Regions from separate parts of the Bradyrhizobium sp. Ken51 genome, predicted to be linked through region 1. Evidence: predicted binding sites of a transcription regulator. Region 1 holds the regulator's gene; each other region holds the start of a gene.
What was found. Region 1 encodes PhoB, which activates phosphate uptake and scavenging genes when phosphate is short. Its sites were predicted from a motif close to TGTCATNNANCTGTCAT; they were not measured.
Positions count from the first base shown of each region.

Region 2: the regulator PhoB is predicted to act here: its motif matches at 1,568-1,584, upstream of AC0L27_RS24385 (YdcH family protein).
Region 3: the regulator PhoB is predicted to act here: its motif matches at 3,445-3,461, upstream of AC0L27_RS33720 (UDP-2,3-diacylglucosamine diphosphatase).

Region 1 is NZ_JBVVPB010000023.1:92,820-99,063, reverse strand. It holds gene pstA (phosphate ABC transporter permease PstA) at 1-569, shown strand, start outside; gene pstB (phosphate ABC transporter ATP-binding protein PstB) at 566-1,387, shown strand; gene phoU (phosphate signaling complex protein PhoU) at 1,398-2,114, shown strand; gene phoB (phosphate regulon transcriptional regulator PhoB) at 2,137-2,844, shown strand; gene AC0L27_RS30255 (GcrA family cell cycle regulator) at 3,080-3,592, opposite strand; gene AC0L27_RS30250 (aspartate aminotransferase family protein) at 4,046-5,248, shown strand; gene argF (ornithine carbamoyltransferase) at 5,248-6,195, shown strand.
Region 2 is NZ_JBVVPB010000015.1:103,939-110,182, reverse strand. It holds gene AC0L27_RS24405 (GGDEF domain-containing protein) at 1-524, shown strand, start outside; gene AC0L27_RS24400 (hypothetical protein) at 525-776, opposite strand; gene AC0L27_RS24395 (hypothetical protein) at 800-1,018, opposite strand; gene AC0L27_RS24390 (YdcH family protein) at 1,135-1,341, opposite strand; gene AC0L27_RS24385 (YdcH family protein) at 1,670-1,849, shown strand; gene AC0L27_RS24380 (NAD(P)/FAD-dependent oxidoreductase) at 2,016-3,119, opposite strand; gene AC0L27_RS24375 (EAL domain-containing protein) at 3,322-6,009, shown strand; gene AC0L27_RS24370 (glycerol-3-phosphate dehydrogenase) at 6,049-6,244, shown strand, end outside.
Region 3 is NZ_JBVVPB010000031.1:10,232-16,475, reverse strand. It holds gene AC0L27_RS33735 (caspase family protein) at 1-431, shown strand, start outside; gene AC0L27_RS33730 (threonine/serine dehydratase) at 505-1,488, opposite strand; gene AC0L27_RS33725 (glycosyltransferase family 4 protein) at 1,552-2,595, opposite strand; gene AC0L27_RS33720 (UDP-2,3-diacylglucosamine diphosphatase) at 2,609-3,421, opposite strand; gene thiD (bifunctional hydroxymethylpyrimidine kinase/phosphomethylpyrimidine kinase) at 3,629-4,429, opposite strand; gene AC0L27_RS33710 (Lrp/AsnC ligand binding domain-containing protein) at 4,559-4,804, shown strand; gene AC0L27_RS33705 (c-type cytochrome) at 4,828-5,757, opposite strand; gene AC0L27_RS33700 (CHRD domain-containing protein) at 5,913-6,244, shown strand, end outside.

The DNA of each region.
Region 1 (6,244 bases):
TTGCCGAATACGGCCGCAATGACCGGCTGACCTCGGTGATCCGCTTCATCAACGACATCCTGCTCTCGGCGCCCTCGATCATCATCGGCCTGTTCATCTACGGCGCGGTGGTGGTGCCCATGCGCGGCTTCTCGGCGATCGCAGGCTCGCTCGCGCTCGCGGTCATCGTGATCCCGGTGGTGCTGCGCACGACCGAGGACATGCTGCTGCTGGTGCCGAACGCGTTGCGTGAGGCGGCCTCGGCGCTCGGCCTACCGCGTTCGCTGGTGATCAAACGGATCGCTTATCGTGCTGCCCGATCGGGTCTCATCACGGGCGTGCTGCTCGCGACCGCCCGCGTCGCCGGTGAGACCGCGCCGCTGCTGTTCACCGCGCTGTCGAACCAGTTCTTCAGCCTCGGCCTGAACAAGACGATGGCGAACCTGCCGGTCACCATCAACAACTTCGTGCAGAGCCCCTATGTCTACTGGAAGCAGTTGGCCTGGAGCGGGGCGCTGCTCATCACCCTGACCGTTCTTGCCCTTAATATTGGCGCGCGCATCCTTGGCGCCGAGAGGACCGCAAAATGAGTGATCTTTCCGTATCGATGAGCGCGGCCGGTGGGCTGCCCCACGCGCCGGTGCTGCCGGAGGCGCCGCCCAAGGTGACCGTACGCAACCTGAATTTCTATTACGGCGAGCACCACGCGCTGAAGAACATCAACCTGACGCTCGGCGCCAACCGCGTCACGGCGTTCATCGGTCCGTCGGGCTGCGGCAAGTCGACCCTGCTGCGCATCTTCAACCGGATGTACGACCTCTATCCCGGCCAGCGCGCCACCGGTCAGCTCATGCTCGATCAGACCAACATCCTGGACGGCAAGCTGGACCTCAATTTGCTGCGCGCCCGCGTCGGTATGGTGTTCCAGAAGCCGACGCCGTTCCCGATGACGATCTACGAGAACATCGCGTTCGGCATCCGTCTCTATGAGAAGATCTCGAAGTCCGAGATGGACGGCCGCGTCGAAAAGGCGCTGCGCGGCGGCGCGCTGTGGAACGAGGTCAAGGACAAGCTCAACGCCTCCGGCCTGTCGCTCTCCGGCGGCCAGCAGCAGCGCCTCTGCATCGCCCGCACCGTCGCGGTGAGGCCCGAGGTGATCTTGTTCGACGAACCCTGCTCGGCGCTCGACCCGATCTCGACCGCCAAGGTCGAGGAGCTGATCCAGGAGCTATCCGAGGATTACACGATCGCGATCGTCACTCACAACATGCAGCAGGCGGCGCGCGTCTCCGACAAGACCGCCTTCATGTATCTCGGCGAGCTGATCGAGTTCGACGACACCAGCAAGATCTTCACGTCGCCGACCGACCGGCGCACGCAGGATTACATCACCGGCCGGTTCGGCTAGGAGACGCGACATGGGTTCTGAACATACCGCAAAGGCCTTCGATACCGACCTCCAGGAACTCACCCGCCTGGTCGCCGAGATGGGTGGCATCGCCGAGCGCATGATCGTCGAGTCCGTCGACGCGCTGATCCGCCGCGACGTCCCGCTCGGCCAGCGTGTCGTCGCCATCGACACCGAGCTGGACGCGCTGCAGAAGCGCATCGAGGAGCGTGCGGTGCTCACCATCGCCCGCCGTCAGCCGATGGCGGTCGATTTGCGCGAGATCGTCGGCGCCATGCGCGTCGCGACCGATCTCGAGCGCATCGGCGACCTCGCCAAGAACATGGGCAAGCGCGTCGCCGCGCTGGAGACGGACTTCCATCCGCTCAAGCTGTTCCGCGGCCTCGAGCACATGACCGACCTCGTGCAGCAGCAGGTCAAGTCGGTGCTGGACGCCTATGCCGCGCATGATCTCCCGGCGGCGATGGCGGTGTGGAAGGGCGACGAGGAGGTCGACGCCATCTGCACCTCGCTGTTCCGCGAGCTCCTCACCTACATGATGGAGGATCCGCGCAATATCTCGTTCTGTATTCACCTGATGTTCTGCGCCAAGAACATCGAGCGGATCGGCGACCACGCCACCAACATCGCCGAGACCGTGTTCTACATGATCGAGGGCCAGGCGATCACCGACAAGCGGCCGAAGGGCGACATGACGACCTTCGCCAACACGGTACCGAACACCTGAAGACTTAAGGAGCGACGACCCGATGGGCGCACGCATTATGGTGGTTGAGGACGAGGAAGCTCTGACCGAGCTTCTCCGCTACAACCTCGAAGGCGATGGCTATGACGTCGAGACGGTGATGCGCGGCGACGACGCCGACACCCGCCTCAAGGAGCACATCCCCGATCTGATCGTGCTCGACTGGATGCTGCCGGGCCTGTCAGGCATCGAATTGTGCCGGCGGCTTCGCACCCGTCCCGAGACCAAGCAGCTCCCGATCATCATGCTCACCGCGCGCGGCGAGGAGAGCGAGCGGGTGCGGGGTCTTGCGACCGGCGCCGACGATTACATCGTCAAGCCGTTCTCGGTGCCGGAGCTGCTGGCGCGCGTGAAAGGCCTGCTGCGGCGCGCGAGCCCCGAGCGGCTCGCCACCGTACTTGCTTTTGGCGACATTGAGCTCGACCGCGACAAGCGCCGCGTGGCGCGCTCGGGTCGGCCGATCGATCTCGGTCCGACCGAATATCGCCTGCTGGAGTTCTTCCTGGAGCATCCGGGCCGGGTGTTCTCGCGCGAGCAATTGCTCGACAGCGTCTGGGGCCGCGACATCTATATCGACGAGCGGACCGTCGACGTACATATCGGCCGCCTGCGCAAGCTGCTCAACCTCGGCCGCGAGCAGGACCCGATCCGCACCGTCCGCGGCGCCGGCTACGCGCTGGATGATCGGTTTGCCAAGGCGGAGCAGGTGTAGGAGATTTTGCGGTGTGATGTTGGCAGGTGATCTAGCGCTGCCGCCACAATCTCCGATGTCGTCCCGGCGAAGGCCGGGATCCATAACCACAGGGCGCGGTTTGGCGAAGACTCGGAGTTACCCTTTCGCACAACAACTACGTGCTCGGAGTATGGGTCCCGGCCTTCGCCGGGACGACATTCATTATTTTTGAGCCGTCATCGCGTCACGGCTCGATCCTGAAATCGAAACTGACTTACCGCGGACCCGGCTTCACCGGTGCGCGGCGCCGATCGGACGCCGGCTGGTAGGCAACGCGCGAGTGCTGGGCGCAATAGGGCAGGCCGGACAGCGCCCGGCCACCGCAGAAGAAGAAGTCCGGGCTCGAGGGATCGCCGACCGGCCAGTGGCAGGTCGCCTCGTTCAATTCCAGCAGCGACAGCCTCTGGCTCATCGGCACCACGTTGTCGTAGGTGACCGGATCCGGCTCAGCCTCGACCTCGAAGGCCTGCGCCAGCGCGGTGTTGCCGCGCGAGATCGGGCGGCTCACCCGCATCATGTGCTGCGCGGGGCGCGCCTTGCGCGGCCGGGGCGCTGCCGATGACGGGCTCTTGGCGCGGCCCGAAAGGCCGAGCCTGTGCACTTTGCCGATCACGGCATTGCGGGTCACATTGCCGAGCTCCGCCGCGATCTGGCTGGCCGAAAGTCCGGCCTCCCAGAGCTTTTTCAGCTGCTCGACGCGATCATCGGACCAGGTCAAAACCGTCATTGCACCCTTTCCCTCGCTGCGCGCCAGCCATCCTGGGGCCTCGCAGCGAATGCCTAAGCCTTCAAAAACCCGTGCCGCCAGAATCCCTTAAGGCTCGCCGGGCGTGACTAGAACGCCCGAACGTTTACGCCGGTACATAAGGACTTAGAGATCAGAACCACTGCACGAGATGTCGTATCTGACAATCCAAACGCTACAATATGGCGTGACTCCCGCGCAAGAGTCCGCCGACTCGCTTCCACATGTTCCGTGGTGAAATCCCGCAAAATCGGCACCGCAAGACTACGGATCCAGCGTTTCGCGAGGCTTTCCGGGCGGCATTGACACCGGTTTCACCGGGCCTAAGATAGTCGTGCGTGCCGCCCTCAAGAGGCGGCACGTTTCGTTTTCCGGGCCGGTCGATGGTGCGTTGCGCAATGCACGCACACCGTCCGCAACATTCAAGTGATCGTCATGACTAACAGCGTAGCGCCGCATTTGCTCCCCGTTTTCGCCAGGTCCGACCTCGGTTTCGAGCGTGGCGAAGGCTGCTGGCTGATCGCGACCAATGGCGAGCGCTATCTCGATTTCACCTCCGGGGTGGCGGTGAATGCGCTCGGTCATGCCCATCCGGCGCTGGTCGCGGCGTTGCAGGAGCAGGCCGCTAAGCTCTGGCACATGTCGAACCTGTTCCAGAGCCCGGACGGCGAAAAGCTCGCCGCGCGCCTGTGCAATGAAAGTTTCGCGGACTTCGTGTTCTTCTGTAATTCCGGCGCCGAGGCGCTGGAAGGTGTGATCAAGCTGGTCCGCCATCATCACTTCTCCAACGGGCATCCGGAGCGCTATCGCATCATCACGTTCGAAGGCGCCTTCCACGGCCGCACGCTGGCGACGCTGGCTGCGACGGGTTCGGCAAAATATCTCGAAGGTTTCGGCCCTCCGATGGAGGGCTTCGACCAGGTTGCGCATGGCGATATCGAGGCCGTGAAAAAGGCGATCGGTCCGCACACCGCCGGCATCCTGATCGAGCCGATCCAGGGCGAGGGCGGCGTGCGTTCGGCAACGCCCGCCTTCCTCAGGGCGTTGCGCCAGCTCTGCGACGACAAGGGCCTGCTGCTCGCCTTCGACGAGGTGCAGACCGGCATGGGCCGCACCGGCGATCTGTTCGCGCATCGTCGCACCGGCGTCACCCCCGACGTGATGTCGCTGGCTAAGGCGCTCGGCGGCGGCTTCCCGATCGGCGCGGTGCTCGCGACTGCAGACGCGGCTGCCGGCATGGGGCCCGGCTCCCACGGCTCGACCTTCGGCGGCAACCCGCTCGCGATCGCGGCGGCAAACGCCGTGCTCGACGTCATGCTCAAGCCCGGCTTCTTCGACCACGTGCAGAGGATGTCGCTGCTGCTCAAGCAGAAGCTCGCCTCCGTGATCGACCGTCATGGCGATGTCGTCAGCGAAGTGCGCGGCGAGGGCCTCCTGATCGGCATCAAGGCCGTGGTGCCTTCAGGCGATCTCGTTGCCGCCTTGCGCGCTGAAAAGCTGCTCACCGTCGGCGCCGGCGACAATGTCGTGCGTTTCCTGCCTCCTTTGATCGTCACCGAAGCCGAGATCGAGGACAGCGTCGGGCGGCTCGAGCGCGCCTGCACGGCGTTGTCCGGCAACAAGCGGGCGGCAAGCTGATGAACAAGTCGCCCGACAAAACACCCAAGAAAACACCGAAGCACTTCCTCGATATCAACGAGCTGCCGCTGTTGGAGCTCAAGCGCATGCTGGCCGCGTCCACCGCGATGAAGGCGAAGCAGAAGGCGCATCAGCCGGTCAGGCCGCTCGAAGGCAAGACGCTGGCGATGATCTTCGAGCGCCCCTCGACACGGACGCGGGTGTCTTTCGACGTCGCCATGCGCCAGCTCGGCGGCGAGCCCATCATGCTCACCGGCGCCGAGATGCAGCTCGGCCGCGGCGAGACCATCGCCGACACCGCGCGCGTGCTGTCGCGCTATGTCGATGCCATCATGATCCGCATCCTTAATCACGATGCCCTGCTGGAGCTTGCGGCGAACGCCACCGTACCCGTCATCAACGGCCTGACGCGGCGCTCGCATCCCTGCCAGGTGATGGCCGACCTCATGACGTATGAGGAACATCGCGGCCCGATCGAGGGCAGGACCGTGGCCTGGACCGGCGACGACAACAACGTGCTGGCGTCCTGGGCGCACGCCGCCGAGCGCTTCAAGTTCCAGCTCAATGTCGCGACGCCGCCGGAGCTCGCGCCGAAAAAGGCGATGCGCGACTTCATCAAGGCGACCGGCGCGCCGATCATGCTCGGTACGGATGCCGAAGCGGCCGTGCGCGGCGCCGATTGTGTCGTAACCGACACCTGGGTGTCGATGGGCGACAAGGAAGGCGAGCACCGCCATAACGTGCTCAAGCCATATCAGGTCAATGCCCAGCTGATGTCGCTGGCCAAGCCCGATGCGCTGTTCATGCACTGCCTGCCCGCCCATCGCGGCGAGGAAGTCACCGACGAGGTGATCGACGGTCCGCAATCCGTCGTGTTCGACGAGGCCGAAAACCGCCTGCACGCACAGAAGGGCATTCTGGCCTGGTGCTTCGACGCGGTGAAGTAACGCGGCCGATGAAGCAGGTTTGGATCGTCGTCCTGGCGAAAGCCAGGAC
Region 2 (6,244 bases), on a different contig from region 1:
GGCGGGTCGCGGAGCTGGAGGCGGCCGCCGACACCGACTTCCTGCTCGAAATTCCGAACCGGCGCGGCTTCGAACGCGAGCTCGCACGCGCCGTCGCCTACATGAAGCGCTACAGCGCCAGCGGCGCCCTTATCGTGCTCGACGTCGATCGGCTGAAGCCGATCAACGATTCCTTCGGCCATGCGGCCGGCGACGAGGTGCTGAAGGCGATTGCCACCACGCTGACGCGGCAGATCCGCGCCTCGGATGTGGTCGGCCGGCTCGGCGGCGACGAGTTCGCGCTGCTGCTCTGGAACCTCAGCGAGACCGACGCCAAGGCGAAGGCCGCGGCCTTCGAGCAGGCCATCGACGAATTGTCCTTTGTCTTTCGCGGCCAGCACGTGAGCGCGGGCGCCTCCGCCGGGGTCGCCCTGCTCGGAGTGCAGTCCGACGCCGCGCGCGCCCTGGAGGAGGCCGATGCTGCCATGTATGTGCGCAAGGCCCATCGGCGACACGAGCCGCGCATCAGGCTCGTCAGCAGCTAATTACAGCGTGCCGAGGTCTTTCGGTACGTTGCCGAAGCTGCGGAGCAGTTTGGCGTCACCGAATTCGCCGGTCATGGGATCGCCGCTGCGGCTGAACGCGACCGCGCCGGTGTGGCCGGCGCCGTGCGACATAATCTCGGCGCGCCGTAACGCGGCCGCCACGCTCTGGCATTCCTCGGCCGCACCTGCGACCGGCGATCCGTCCTCGTCGGTGAGGAAGGGTAATGCAACGTAGTAGGTGACATCGGACATGGTCGGCTCCGATAGTTGACAGCTCAGGCGGCGCTGCTCTTGCTCCGCATCTTGCTGCGCGAGGTCTCCGGAATGCAGCCGGCGGAAATCGCCGCCTGCAATTCCTCCAGCTCGGCCTCCAGATATTCGTTGGCCATGATTAGCGCCTTGATGGTGCTGCGCAGATTGCCGTCGCACATCGCGATCGCCTGATCGCAGGCCTGTTCATAATGGCTGTTGTCGAGAAGGACGGTTGCCGACATCTGCGTTTTCCTTGGACGGTTTTCCGGGGCGTTGGTGCTCAAATGTTCTTATTTTGTTCCTTTCGAGTCAAGCGGATTCAGGTGCGGCGGGGCCGCCCTAAAGTTCTACCTGTGGATCAGGCGATGATGTCGGGCGTGATCTGGTCTTCGATGAACGCGATACGGTCACGCAACAACAGTTTGCGTTTCTTCAACCGCTGTAACCGCAACAGGTCGGGGGCGGGCGATTGATGCAGTGCATCGATCGCCGCATCGAGATCTCGGTGTTCCTGGTGCAACCGGGCGAGCTCGGATTCGAGTTCGCGCGCATCTTCATTGGTCATGTCTGCGGTGGCCGAAAAACCGATAGGCGTGAGATTAAGGCTGTGGATGCCCTGTGGAAACTATCGTCCTTGCGCGCCGTGATCGCAAGCGATCTCGGGCTGTCCCGCGTCGATCTCCCGCGAGATATTTCTGCGGTCGCTCCCGAGTTGCGCAAGCGCATTGATATCACGGATTTATCCCGCGTGGTTCCCTTACTCACGCTTCGTTACATATGAATTTTCAAAAATGACAGTGCGACGACGGATACCCCATCGACAGAACGAATCGGTGATGTACACTTCGTTGTCCGGTCGAATCCAAGGTTCCCCCCTACCGAGGAGGTTTCGAATGACAATTCAGGCACATCTGGTTGAATTGGAACGGAAGCATAAAACTCTCGAAAACGAATTGCACGAAGCTCTCGTGCACCTTTCAACAGACGACCTGCAAATTGTTGAGTTGAAGCGCCGGAAGTTGATGGTCAAGGACCAGATCGAGCGTCTCAGGCACGGCGACACGCTCCACTAGTAACCCCTGCAACAGCGTAGAGTTGAACGTACCCTTTCTGGCAGGGATGGGAGCCTTTGCGCTCATCCCTGCTGCGAGGTGCATCGTGCAAGGATTTGCGCGGCTCTAGATTCGTGTCTGGGCGCGGTTCTTCACGCGCAACCGCAATCCACTTCGCTTTAGAACACTAGATGTTTGCGAGCTCGGCGACGTGATCCGCGATCGCGAGCGATGACGTCAATCCCGGCGACTCGATGCCGAACAGATTGATCAGGCCTTCGACGCCGTGATCGCGCGGACCTTGCATCAAGAAATCCTGCGTGGCCACCGCCGGCGGCACGATCTTCGGACGGATGCCCGAATAGCTCGGCATGAGCGCGCCGTCAGGCAGCGTCGGCCAGTATTTGCGGATGGCCGGGTAGAAGCGTTCGGCGCGCGACGGATCGACCTCATAGTCGATCGTTTCGATCCACTCGACGTCGGGGCCGAAACGTGCCTGCCCTGCCATGTCCAGCGTCAGATGCACCCCTAGGCCACCGGGCTCTGGCACCGGATAGATCAGGTGCGAGAACGGCGCCCTGGCATTGCAGCTGAAGTAGTTTCCCTTGGCGAGGTAGGCCGTCGGAATCCGTTCCAGCGGCATGCCCTCGATGTTGCGCGCCACCGCGGTCGCCGAGAGCCCGGCGGCGTTGACGAGGAGGCTGCATTGCAGCGTCATCGGCGCTTCGCCGCCCGCCTCGATCTCGATCACGCCGGCGGTTGCCTTGGCACGGATCAGCGGGGTGTGAAACGCGAAGGCCGCGCCCGCGTCCTCGGCTTCGCCGCGCAGCGAGAGCATGTAGGCGTGGCTGTCGATGATGCCGGTCGACGGCGACAGCAGCGCGGCGTCGCAGGCGAGCGCCGGCTCCAGCGCAGATGCCGCATCGCCCGCGAGCAGCTGCATGTCGAGCACGCCGTTGGCCTCGGCATGCGCCTTGATCGATTGCAGCTTCTCGGTCTCTTTCGGATTGGTCGCGACGATCAGCTTGCCGCAATTCCTGTGCGGGATGCCGCGCTCGGAACAGTAACGGTAGAGCGCGTGCTTGCCGTCGACGCACATGCGCGCCATCCAGCTTCCGGCGCGGTAGTAGATGCCGGCATGAATCACCTCGCTGTTGCGCGAGGAGGTGATGGTGCCGATGGCATCGGCTTCCTCGAGCACGATCACCTCGCGCCCGGCCTGCGCCAGCTTTCGAGCCACCGCGAGCCCGATCACGCCGGCTCCGATGACAACGCAGTCGACCCTATCCATGGTTGTGCAGGACGTCCGTTCGAAGCGACGATGGCCTCACGCCTGGGGACGGCGGCGCGGGGGCGTTTTCCGTTAAGGAAGCATTTATCATGTCAGGGCAATTGCCGTATTTGATGCCACATTTTTCCGTTGCGCGTACAGGCGTTTACCCGATCCAAACCCGCGAGGCCAGACAATCCGACGTTGAAATCGCGGGTGGCTGATGGCTGAGAAGAACTGGCACGCGGGCAGCGCGCTTCCGATTGCGGTGCAGGCCGTCGTGTGCCTGGTCGCAGCGGTGGCGCCTGCGCGCGCCTTTGCCCTCTCCGACAGCTTCACTCCTCCGAGCTATCTCGGCCACCTCGATCCCGACGTGATCTGGGAAGCCCTGATCGCCGGCGTCGTGATCTGCTCGTTCCTCGTCGCGGTCGCGCTGTGGATCCATTCCTCGCTGCGCCGGACCAGGCGCCTGCAGCTGCGGCGCAATGCCTTCGTCTCATCCGCGATGAACAACCTTAACCAGGGCGTGGTGATGACGGATGCGCAACGGCGCATCATCTTCTGCAACGACCGCTATCTCGATATCTACGGCCTGATGCGGTCGGACATCTGGGCCGGAATGACCGGCCATGACATCCTTGAGCTGCGACGCAAGCGCGGAGTGCTCGGCGGCGCCTCCGACGAGGAGTTTTACGAGGAAGCGGCAAGCACCAACGGCCTGATCACCGAACTGCCGGACGGCCGGGCCATCCTGGTGAAGTATTTCGTGCTGCCCAATGGCGGCTCGGTGGCGACGCATCTGGACGTCAGCGAGCAGCGCAGGCTGTCTCGGCAACTCGCCTCCACCAAGCAGTTCCTGGAAACATTGCTGGACCACGTGCCGGCCTGCGTGGCCGCGAAGAACATCGATGATGGTCGCTACATCTTCGCCAATAGCGCCTATGAGCGCTTCTGGGGATTTTCGCGGGACCAGGTTGTCGGCAAGAACGCGCGCGAGCTGTTCGGGCCAAATTCGGCGGCCACCATCGAGGCGACCGATCGGGCGGCGCTCATCGCGCCCGCCGGCCAGTACCGCAACGAATTCGAGGTCGAGCGCGGCGCGACCCAGCGCATGGTAGCCTCGATCCGGATCGTGGTTCGCAACGAGAGCAACAAGCCTGAATTTCTGCTGGTGGTGTTCGAGGACATTACCGACCGCCGCTCGCTGTCGCAGGAGCTGGAGAGCACGAAGAAGTTCTTGGAGCTCGTGGTCGACAACATCCCGGTGGCCCTGATCGTCGAGCAGGTCAAGGACGGTCGCTATCTGCTCGCCAACCGCAGCGCGGAGACGATCCTCAACCGCAGGCGCGAGGAAGCCACGGGCCTGACCGCGTCCGACATCTTCAATCCCAAGGAAGCCAAGCTGATCATCGCGCGCGACGAAGCCGCGATCAAGAAGCGCGGGATGATCACCGAAGAGCACCCGATTTCCACCAAGGACGGGCTGCGGCTGTTCCTCACCCGCCGTGCCACCGTGCTGAGCGACACCGGCGAGCCGCAATATCTGATCAAGACCCACGAGGACGTCACCGATCGCCGGCAGACCGAGTCGCGCATGGCGCACATGGCCTATCACGACGGCCTCACAGATTTGCCGAACCGTGCCGCTTTCCTGCAGGCTTTGACCCAGATGATCGAGGCCTGCGAGGGCACCGGCGAAGAGTTCGCGGTTCTGTGTGTCGATCTCGACGGCCTCAAGGAGGTCAACGACGTCTTCGGTCATGCGCACGGCGACAAGCTCCTGGTCGAGGTGGCCCAGCGGCTCCAAGATTCCGCGCGCGGCGGCGTGGTGGCGCGCCTGTCCGGCGACGAGTTCGGCCTGATCATCGACGGCAAGCAGCCGGAGGCAGGTCTCGCGCTGGCGCAGCAGATCGGTAAAGCCATCGCCGAGGAATTCCAGATCGACGGCCGCCCGGTCCGCGCCGGTGTCACCACCGGCATGTCGATCTTCCCGCACAACGGCGCCGACGCCGCCTCGCTGCTCGCCAATGCCGGCGCGGCGCTGTTCCGCGCCAAGCAGAAATCGCGCGGCACGATCAGCCTGTTCCAGCCGGAGATGGACCAGCAGATTCGCGATCGCCGCGTACTGCACCAGGACCTCTCGATGGCGATCAAGAACGGCGAGCTCTCGCTCGCCTTCCAGCCGCAGGGAGCCGCGGGCCACAGCGTTGCGGAGAGCGAGATCATCGGCTTCGAGGCGCTGGCGCGCTGGCAACATCCGGTGCGCGGCCAGGTCTCCCCGGTCGAATTCATTCCGATCGCGGAGGAAAGCGGCCTGATCGTCGAGATGGGCGAGTGGATCCTGCGCGAGGCCTGCCGCGAGGCAGCGTCCTGGCCGACGCCGCTTCAGATCGCGGTCAACCTGTCGCCGGCGCAGTTCATGCACGGCGACGTGGTCGGGCTCGTCCATTCCATCCTGATCGAGACGGGTCTCGCACCCGGCCGACTGGAACTCGAGATCACCGAGGGCGTGCTGATCGAGGACTTTGATCGTGGTCTTGCGCTGTTGCGCCGGCTCAAGGCGCTCGGCGTGCGCATTTCCATGGACGATTTCGGCAGCGGTTATTCCTCGCTGAGCTATCTCCAGGCGTTCCCGTTCGACAAGATCAAGATCGACCGCGCCTTCATCATCAATCTCGGCCGCAACCCGCAATCGGCGGCGATCGTACGCGCGGTGATCGATCTCGGCCATGGCCTGGACATGTCGATCGTTGCCGAGGGCGTCGAGACGCTCGAACAACTCGCCTTCCTCGCCGCGGAAGGATGTGACGGCGTGCAGGGCTATCTGCTCGGCAAGCCCTTGCCGATCGGGAAATATGCCGGCCTCGTCGGCCGCGCCGAAGTCATGGAGCTCGCGCTCAAGACCGGCTAGTGAGGGTGGGCGCTTCTTTCGCTCTCATTCGACGGCCTCATGGCGGATTACGACCTTGCGATCATCGGCGGCGGCCTGAACGGTGTCAGCCTCGCGCGCGATGCTGCCGGCCGCGGCCTGCGGGTCATCCTGTTGGAGCAGGGCGATCTGGGCGGCGCAGCGTCCTCGGCAACACCGCGGCTGATCCATGGCGATCTCTCGGTCCTGGAACGGCGCGGCTTCCGACGGGTGCGCC
Region 3 (6,244 bases), on a different contig from region 1:
CGCCGTCACAGACCCCGGGCAAGATCGTGACCTTGCCCGCGCCGACCAACACCACGACCACCAAGGGCGGCATCGGCAAGATCGTGACGCTGCCTGCGACCAATAAGACGCCGAATGGCGGCAGCAATGCCGGCACTGTCAATGGCCGTCCTGGCAAGATCGTGAGCATGCCGGTGAATGTCGGCAAGGGCGGCACGACCATCGATGCAAAGCCCGTCAACGTTCAGACGCAGAACAACCCGATCCGCATCAACAACGGCGCGAAGATCAACAACAACCCGGTGAACAAGGTGCAGGTGCAGAACAACAACCGCCCGCAGTTCAACACGACCAACCGCATCGTCAACAACGGCAGCAACAACTTCCGCCAGTCGATGAACCAGAGCCAAGGCGGTAACGGCGGCAACAACCACCGCGGCTTCATGCACTGATTGCGGTCGGCCACACACAACAAAGGGCAGAGCGGTGACGCTCTGCCCCTCTTCACGTCAGAAGATTAGAATATCAGGCCACCAGCTCCGCAAACAAATCGGCATCGACATTGCCGCCGGAGAGCACGATGACGACGTTCTTGCCGGCAACATCAAGTCGCCCCGCAAGCAGCGCGGCAAGACCCACGGCGCCACCCGGCTCCACCACGAGCTTCAGCTCGCGATAGGCAAAGGCGACGGCAGCGCCGACTTCCTTGTCTGAGGCGGTCACGCCGCGCGCGAGCAGCTTGCTGTTGATCGCGAACGTCATCTCGCCGGGGATCAAGGCCATCAGCGCATCGCAGATGGTGCGGCCTGCTGGCCCGTGCGGTTCGCGATGACCTGCGGTCAGCGAAAGGCCGTGATCGTCGAACGACTCGGGTTCGGCCACGACGATTTGAGCCAGCGGGTACCGTGCTTTCACGGCCGTCGCGACGCCTGCGATCAGGCCGCCGCCGGAGGCCGGGGCCACCACGATGTCTGGGGCGATACCAAGCGCCGCCATGTCCTCGGCGATCTCGCGACCGGCGGTGCCTTGGCCGGCGATCACGAAGGGATCGTCATAGGGCCTGACCAGCGTCGCGCCGCGCTTCTCGGCGATGCCGCGCGAGATCGCCTCTCGGTCATCGCGGTCGCGGTCGTACAGCACGACCTCGGCACCGTAGGATTTGGTACGCTCGCGCTTCGACAACGGCGCATCCGCCGGCATCACGATGGTCGCCTGCATGTCGAGGATCTTTGCCGCCGCCGCCACGCCCTGGGCGTGGTTGCCGGAGGAGAACGCGACCACGCCGCCGGCGCGCTTGTCCTGCGGGATCGAGGCGACCTTGTTGAAGGCACCGCGGAACTTGAACGAGCCGGTGCGCTGGAGCATCTCCGGCTTGAGATAGACCTTTGCGCCGACACGCTCGTTGAGCACGGGAAAGGACAACAGCGGGGTGCGGACGGCGAACGGCGCGATCACGCGTGCTGCGGCATCGATATCGGCAGGGCCGATCGGGAGGAGCTGTTCTGTCATGCCCGATGTTATCGCGGCGGATGAGGCGCGGGCAAGGCATCTCCGCGCGAGGATTTTGGGCTCTCAGGCGACGAATCGCGCCGGCTCCGCCCCGTTCTGGCCGGGCAGCACCGCACCGACCGCCAAAATGCTGTCGATAAAAGCCCGCGCCGAGGCCTCCCAGGTGTAGTTGGCGGCGAATTCGACACAGTCCTGCCGGGAGATGTCCAGCGCGGCGAAGCAGGCGCTGCGCAGATCGTGATCGAGTGCGCCGACCGGCGCATCGCCGATCACGTCGCGGGGGCCCTTCACTGGAAACGCCGCGACCGGGAGGCCGCTCGCCAGCGCTTCGAGCAGAACCAAGCCGAACGTATCGGTCTTGCTCGGAAACACGAAGACGTCGGCGGCCGCGTAAATGTCCGCCAGTTCCTCGCCGTGCTTTTCGCCAAGGAAGATCGCGTCCGGATAGGCCTCCTCGAGCGCGACACGCGCCGGACCGTCGCCGACGATCACCTTGGTGCCGGGCAGGTCGAGGTCGAGGAACGCCTCGAGATTCTTCTCCACCGCGACCCGGCCGACCGAGAGGAACACCGGCGCGGGCAGGCAGAGATCAATCGCGCGGGGATGGAACAAATCGGTGTCGACGCCGCGCGGCCACAGCACGACATTGTCGAAGCCGCGCTCGGTCAGCTCGCTGGCGAGCGCCGGCGTTGCCGCCATCACGGCGCGGCTGGGGCTGTGGAATCGGCGCAGCGCCCGCCAGATCAGCGAGCCCGGCACCGGCACGCGGGCACGGACATATTCGGGAAAGCGGGTGTGGAAGCTGGTCGTGAAGGGCAGCTTGCGCTGGCGGCAATAGCGGCGGACCATCAAGCCGATCGGACCCTCCGTCGCGATGTGGATGCTGTCCGGGCGCGCCTCTTCGATCAGCTTCGCGATTCTACCCGGCCGCGGCATGGCCAGCCGCACGTCACGATAGCTCGGCATCGCAAAGGTGCGGAACGATTGCGGCGTCAGGAACGAGAATTCGACGCTGAGGCTTTTGGCGGCGTCAGCAAGCTTGGTCAGCGTCCGAACCACACCGTTGACTTGCGGGTGCCAGGCGTCGGTCGCGACCAGGATGCGCATCAGGCTGCCTTTGTCATGCAGCTCTGGCTGCAACCTGCGGGACCTGTGCCGGCTTCTCGGCCTGGTCCGCCCAGGTGATGATCTCGAAACGGCCGTCATCGTGCTCGACCAGCGCCGTGCAGCTCTCGACCCAGTCGCCGCAATTCATGTAGCGGATGCCGCCCTCGTCGCGGATCACCGCGTAATGGATGTGGCCGCAGATCACGCCGTCGGCGTCGTGGCGCCGCGCTTCGGCGGCGAGCGCCTGCTCGAACGCGCCGATATAGTTGACCGCGTTCTTGACCTTCTGCTTGGCCCATTGCGACAGCGACCAATAGGGCACCTTGAACATGCGCCGGAAGAAGTTAACGAAGCGATTGAGCTGGATCGCGAAGTCGTAGGCCTTGTCGCCGAGATGGGCGAGCCAGCGTGCGTTCTGCACCACGAGGTCGAAGATGTCGCCGTGGATGACGAGATAGCGCTTGCCGTCCGCGCCGGTGTGAACGGTGTTCTCGACCACGTCGATGCCGCCGAAATGCGTGCCGTAATAGTTGCGCAGGAACTCGTCGTGATTGCCGGGAATGTAGATGACCTTGGCGCCCTTGCGCGCCTTGCGCAGAAGCTTCTGGACGAGGTCGTTATGCGATTGCGGCCAATGCCAGCTCGATTTCAGCGCCCAGCCGTCGACGATGTCGCCGACGAGATAGATCGTGTCGGCATCATGGAAACGCAGGAAATCGAGCAGAAGGTCGGCTTGAGAACCGCGGGCTCCGAGATGAACGTCGGAGATGAACAACGTGCGAAAGCGCCGCTCCGGGCTCTCGTCACTCACATCGTAACTTCCCATGCGCCAGCCTGTAACAATGTCCCGTGACAGGGGGATGACTAATTGAAACTTTGAGGCACCTTCGGATACGAATCGCGCTTGCCTCACTCACCCCGCGAATATCAGTCGCATGCGACAATCAGGCGACATGGCGTCGCAGCAGCCTCCGCAAGAACCCGGAACTGCATCGCGGGATGGGGTTGACTGCGACGCGCTCGCGAGCGGCGTTCAGTAAAATTTGTGGAAATGATGGATCGGGCCGTGGCCGTGGCCCACGCTGAAGCGGTCGGCGGCCCCGATCGCCGCGCTGATCCAGGCCTTGGCGTTGCGCACGGCGCGCTTGAGATCCTCGCCTCTGGCGAGCCCCGCGGCGACCGCCGAGGACAGCGAGCAGCCGGTGCCATGGGTGTTGCGAGTGGCAACGCGCGGCGCGGCGAGCGCGATCGTGTTGCTGGCATCGACGAGATAGTCGATGCTCTCGGCGCCCTCGCCGTGCCCGCCCTTGATCAGGACCGCACGGCAGCCGAGCGCCAGCAGCCGGCGCCCCTGGCTCTCGATCTCGGCCTCGCTGGCCGCGACCGGCTCGCCGAGCAGAGCCGCGGCCTCGGGCAGATTGGGTGTGATCACCGAGGCCAGCGGCAACAGTTTGATGCGCAGGGCGTCGACGGCTTCGGACGCGAGCAGGCGATCGCCCGATGTCGCCACCATCACGGGATCGAGCACGATATGCCGGGGCGCCCAGCGCGACAGCGCGGCCGCGATCGCATCGATGCTGGCGGCTTGCGCCACCATCCCGATCTTGACCGCGCCGACCTCGAGATCGGAAAACACCGCGTCGATCTGCGCGGTGACGAATTCGGCGGGCACCGCGTGAATGCCGGTGACGCCGCGCGTGTTCTGCGCCGTCAGCGCCGTGATGGCGGAAGCGCCAAAAACGCCGAGAGCGGCAAAGGTCTTCAGGTCGGCCTGGATGCCGGCGCCGCCGCTCGAATCGGAGCCGGCAATGGTCAGCGCGACAGGCGTCGTCATGGGGCGACTTTCAGCGTTTTCGAAGCCATGGCCCGTCCTAGCGCGCCTCCGCCAGCCCAGCAAGTTCGCTTGCTAAATCCGACCGGGTTTGGCCTATTAGCCGCCAGATATGCTTTCGGAGTGACCGCGATGGTTCCCTTTTTCGTCCAGATCAAATGCAAGCTCGGCCAATCCTATGTGGTCGCCAATGCGCTTGCCGAAGCCGAGATCGCCTCCGAGATCTATTCCACGGCCGGTCAATACGACCTGCTTGTGAAGTTCTACGTCGACAACGACACCGATATCGGCCACTTCGTCAACGAGAAGGTGCAGGTGCTGCCCGGGATCCAGGACACCCTCACCATCATCACCTTCAAGGCGTTTGGCGCGAGTTGACCGTCCGGAAAGGGCGGCCCTGATCAGGCGCCGCCCTCCTTGCGCTTGGGGCGCGGCGGACCGGCCACCGGCGGCAGCGATTTGAGATAGTCCGCCATCGCCGTGAGATCGTCGTCCGGCAATTGCGAGGTGTTCTTGATCACCCGCGTCATCGCGCCGCCGACGCTGTCGCCGTCGGGCAATTCGCCGGTCTTCAGGAAATAGGCAATATCCTTCGCGCTCCACTCGCCAAGGCCCTTCTGGGTGATGTTGGGGACCCATCCCTCGCCTTCCGGATTGGGGCCACCGGCGAAGCGTTGTCCGGCGATGATGCCGCCAAGCGCATTGCGCGGGCTGTGGCATTCCGCGCAATGGCCAAAACTGTTGACGAGATAGGCGCCGCGATTCCACTGCGGCGACTTCGCGCTGTCGGTCACGAAGGGCTTGCCGTCCAGAAATAAGAATTTCCAGATGCCGACGTTGCGGCGGATGTTGAACGGAAAGCGCACGTCGTGGTCGCGCACCTTGCCTGCAACGGCCGGCAGCGTTTTCAGGTACGCAAAGAGATCGAGCACGTCCTCGCGCCTGGCGTGCTGATAGGACGTGTAGGGAAAGGCCGGAAAGTAATGCCGTTCGTCCGGCGAGACCCCGTGCATCACCGCGTTGACGAATTCGGCCTCGCTCCATTTGCCGATGCCGTCGGTCGGATCGGAGGAGATGTTCGGCGCGTAGAACGTTCCGAACGGCGACTTGATCGCAACGCCGCCGCCGAGCCTGAGACGATCGGGCTGGTCGGGAACGGCATGGCATGAGGCGCAGCCGCCGGCGTTGAACATCACCTGGCCATTGGCAGGGTCAGGGGCGCGGGCCGGCGCGGTGCCGGCGGCCGCCACCACCGGCGCGCTGAGCCACCAATAGACGCCGGCTGCGGCGAGTGCGGCGAGCAGCGCCACGGAGATTGTTCGTCGCAACATGCGGTCCTTTCGTCGTCGCAGCGAAGCTTATGATCGATGTCCTCGCGGCTCCAGCCACGAAGAATTTAGCCCAAGGCGGTCTGAAACGGGAATAAACTGAAATGCCGGCTGTTGGAAGTTTGGCAGCCCAAACGGGTTCAGCAGGGAGAAAAATCATGAACAAGATCGTCATCGCCATGTCAGTGCTTGGCGCTGTTGCTTTTGCGGGTTCGGCCAGCGCGGAAAAGCTGAAAGCAACGCTCGACGCCAAGTCGGAAGTCCCGGCAACGACCAGCAGCGGCACCGGAACGGCCGATCTGGACTACGACGCCGCCAGCAAGAAGCTGTCCTGGAAGGTCACCTATTCCGGCCTGTCCGGCCCTGCCACCGCCGCGCATTTCCACGGACCCGCCGAGCCCGGCAAGAACGCCGGCGTTGCGATCCCGATCCCCGGCGCTGCCACCAGCCCGGCCGAGGGCTCGGCGACACTGACCGACGCGCAGGCGGC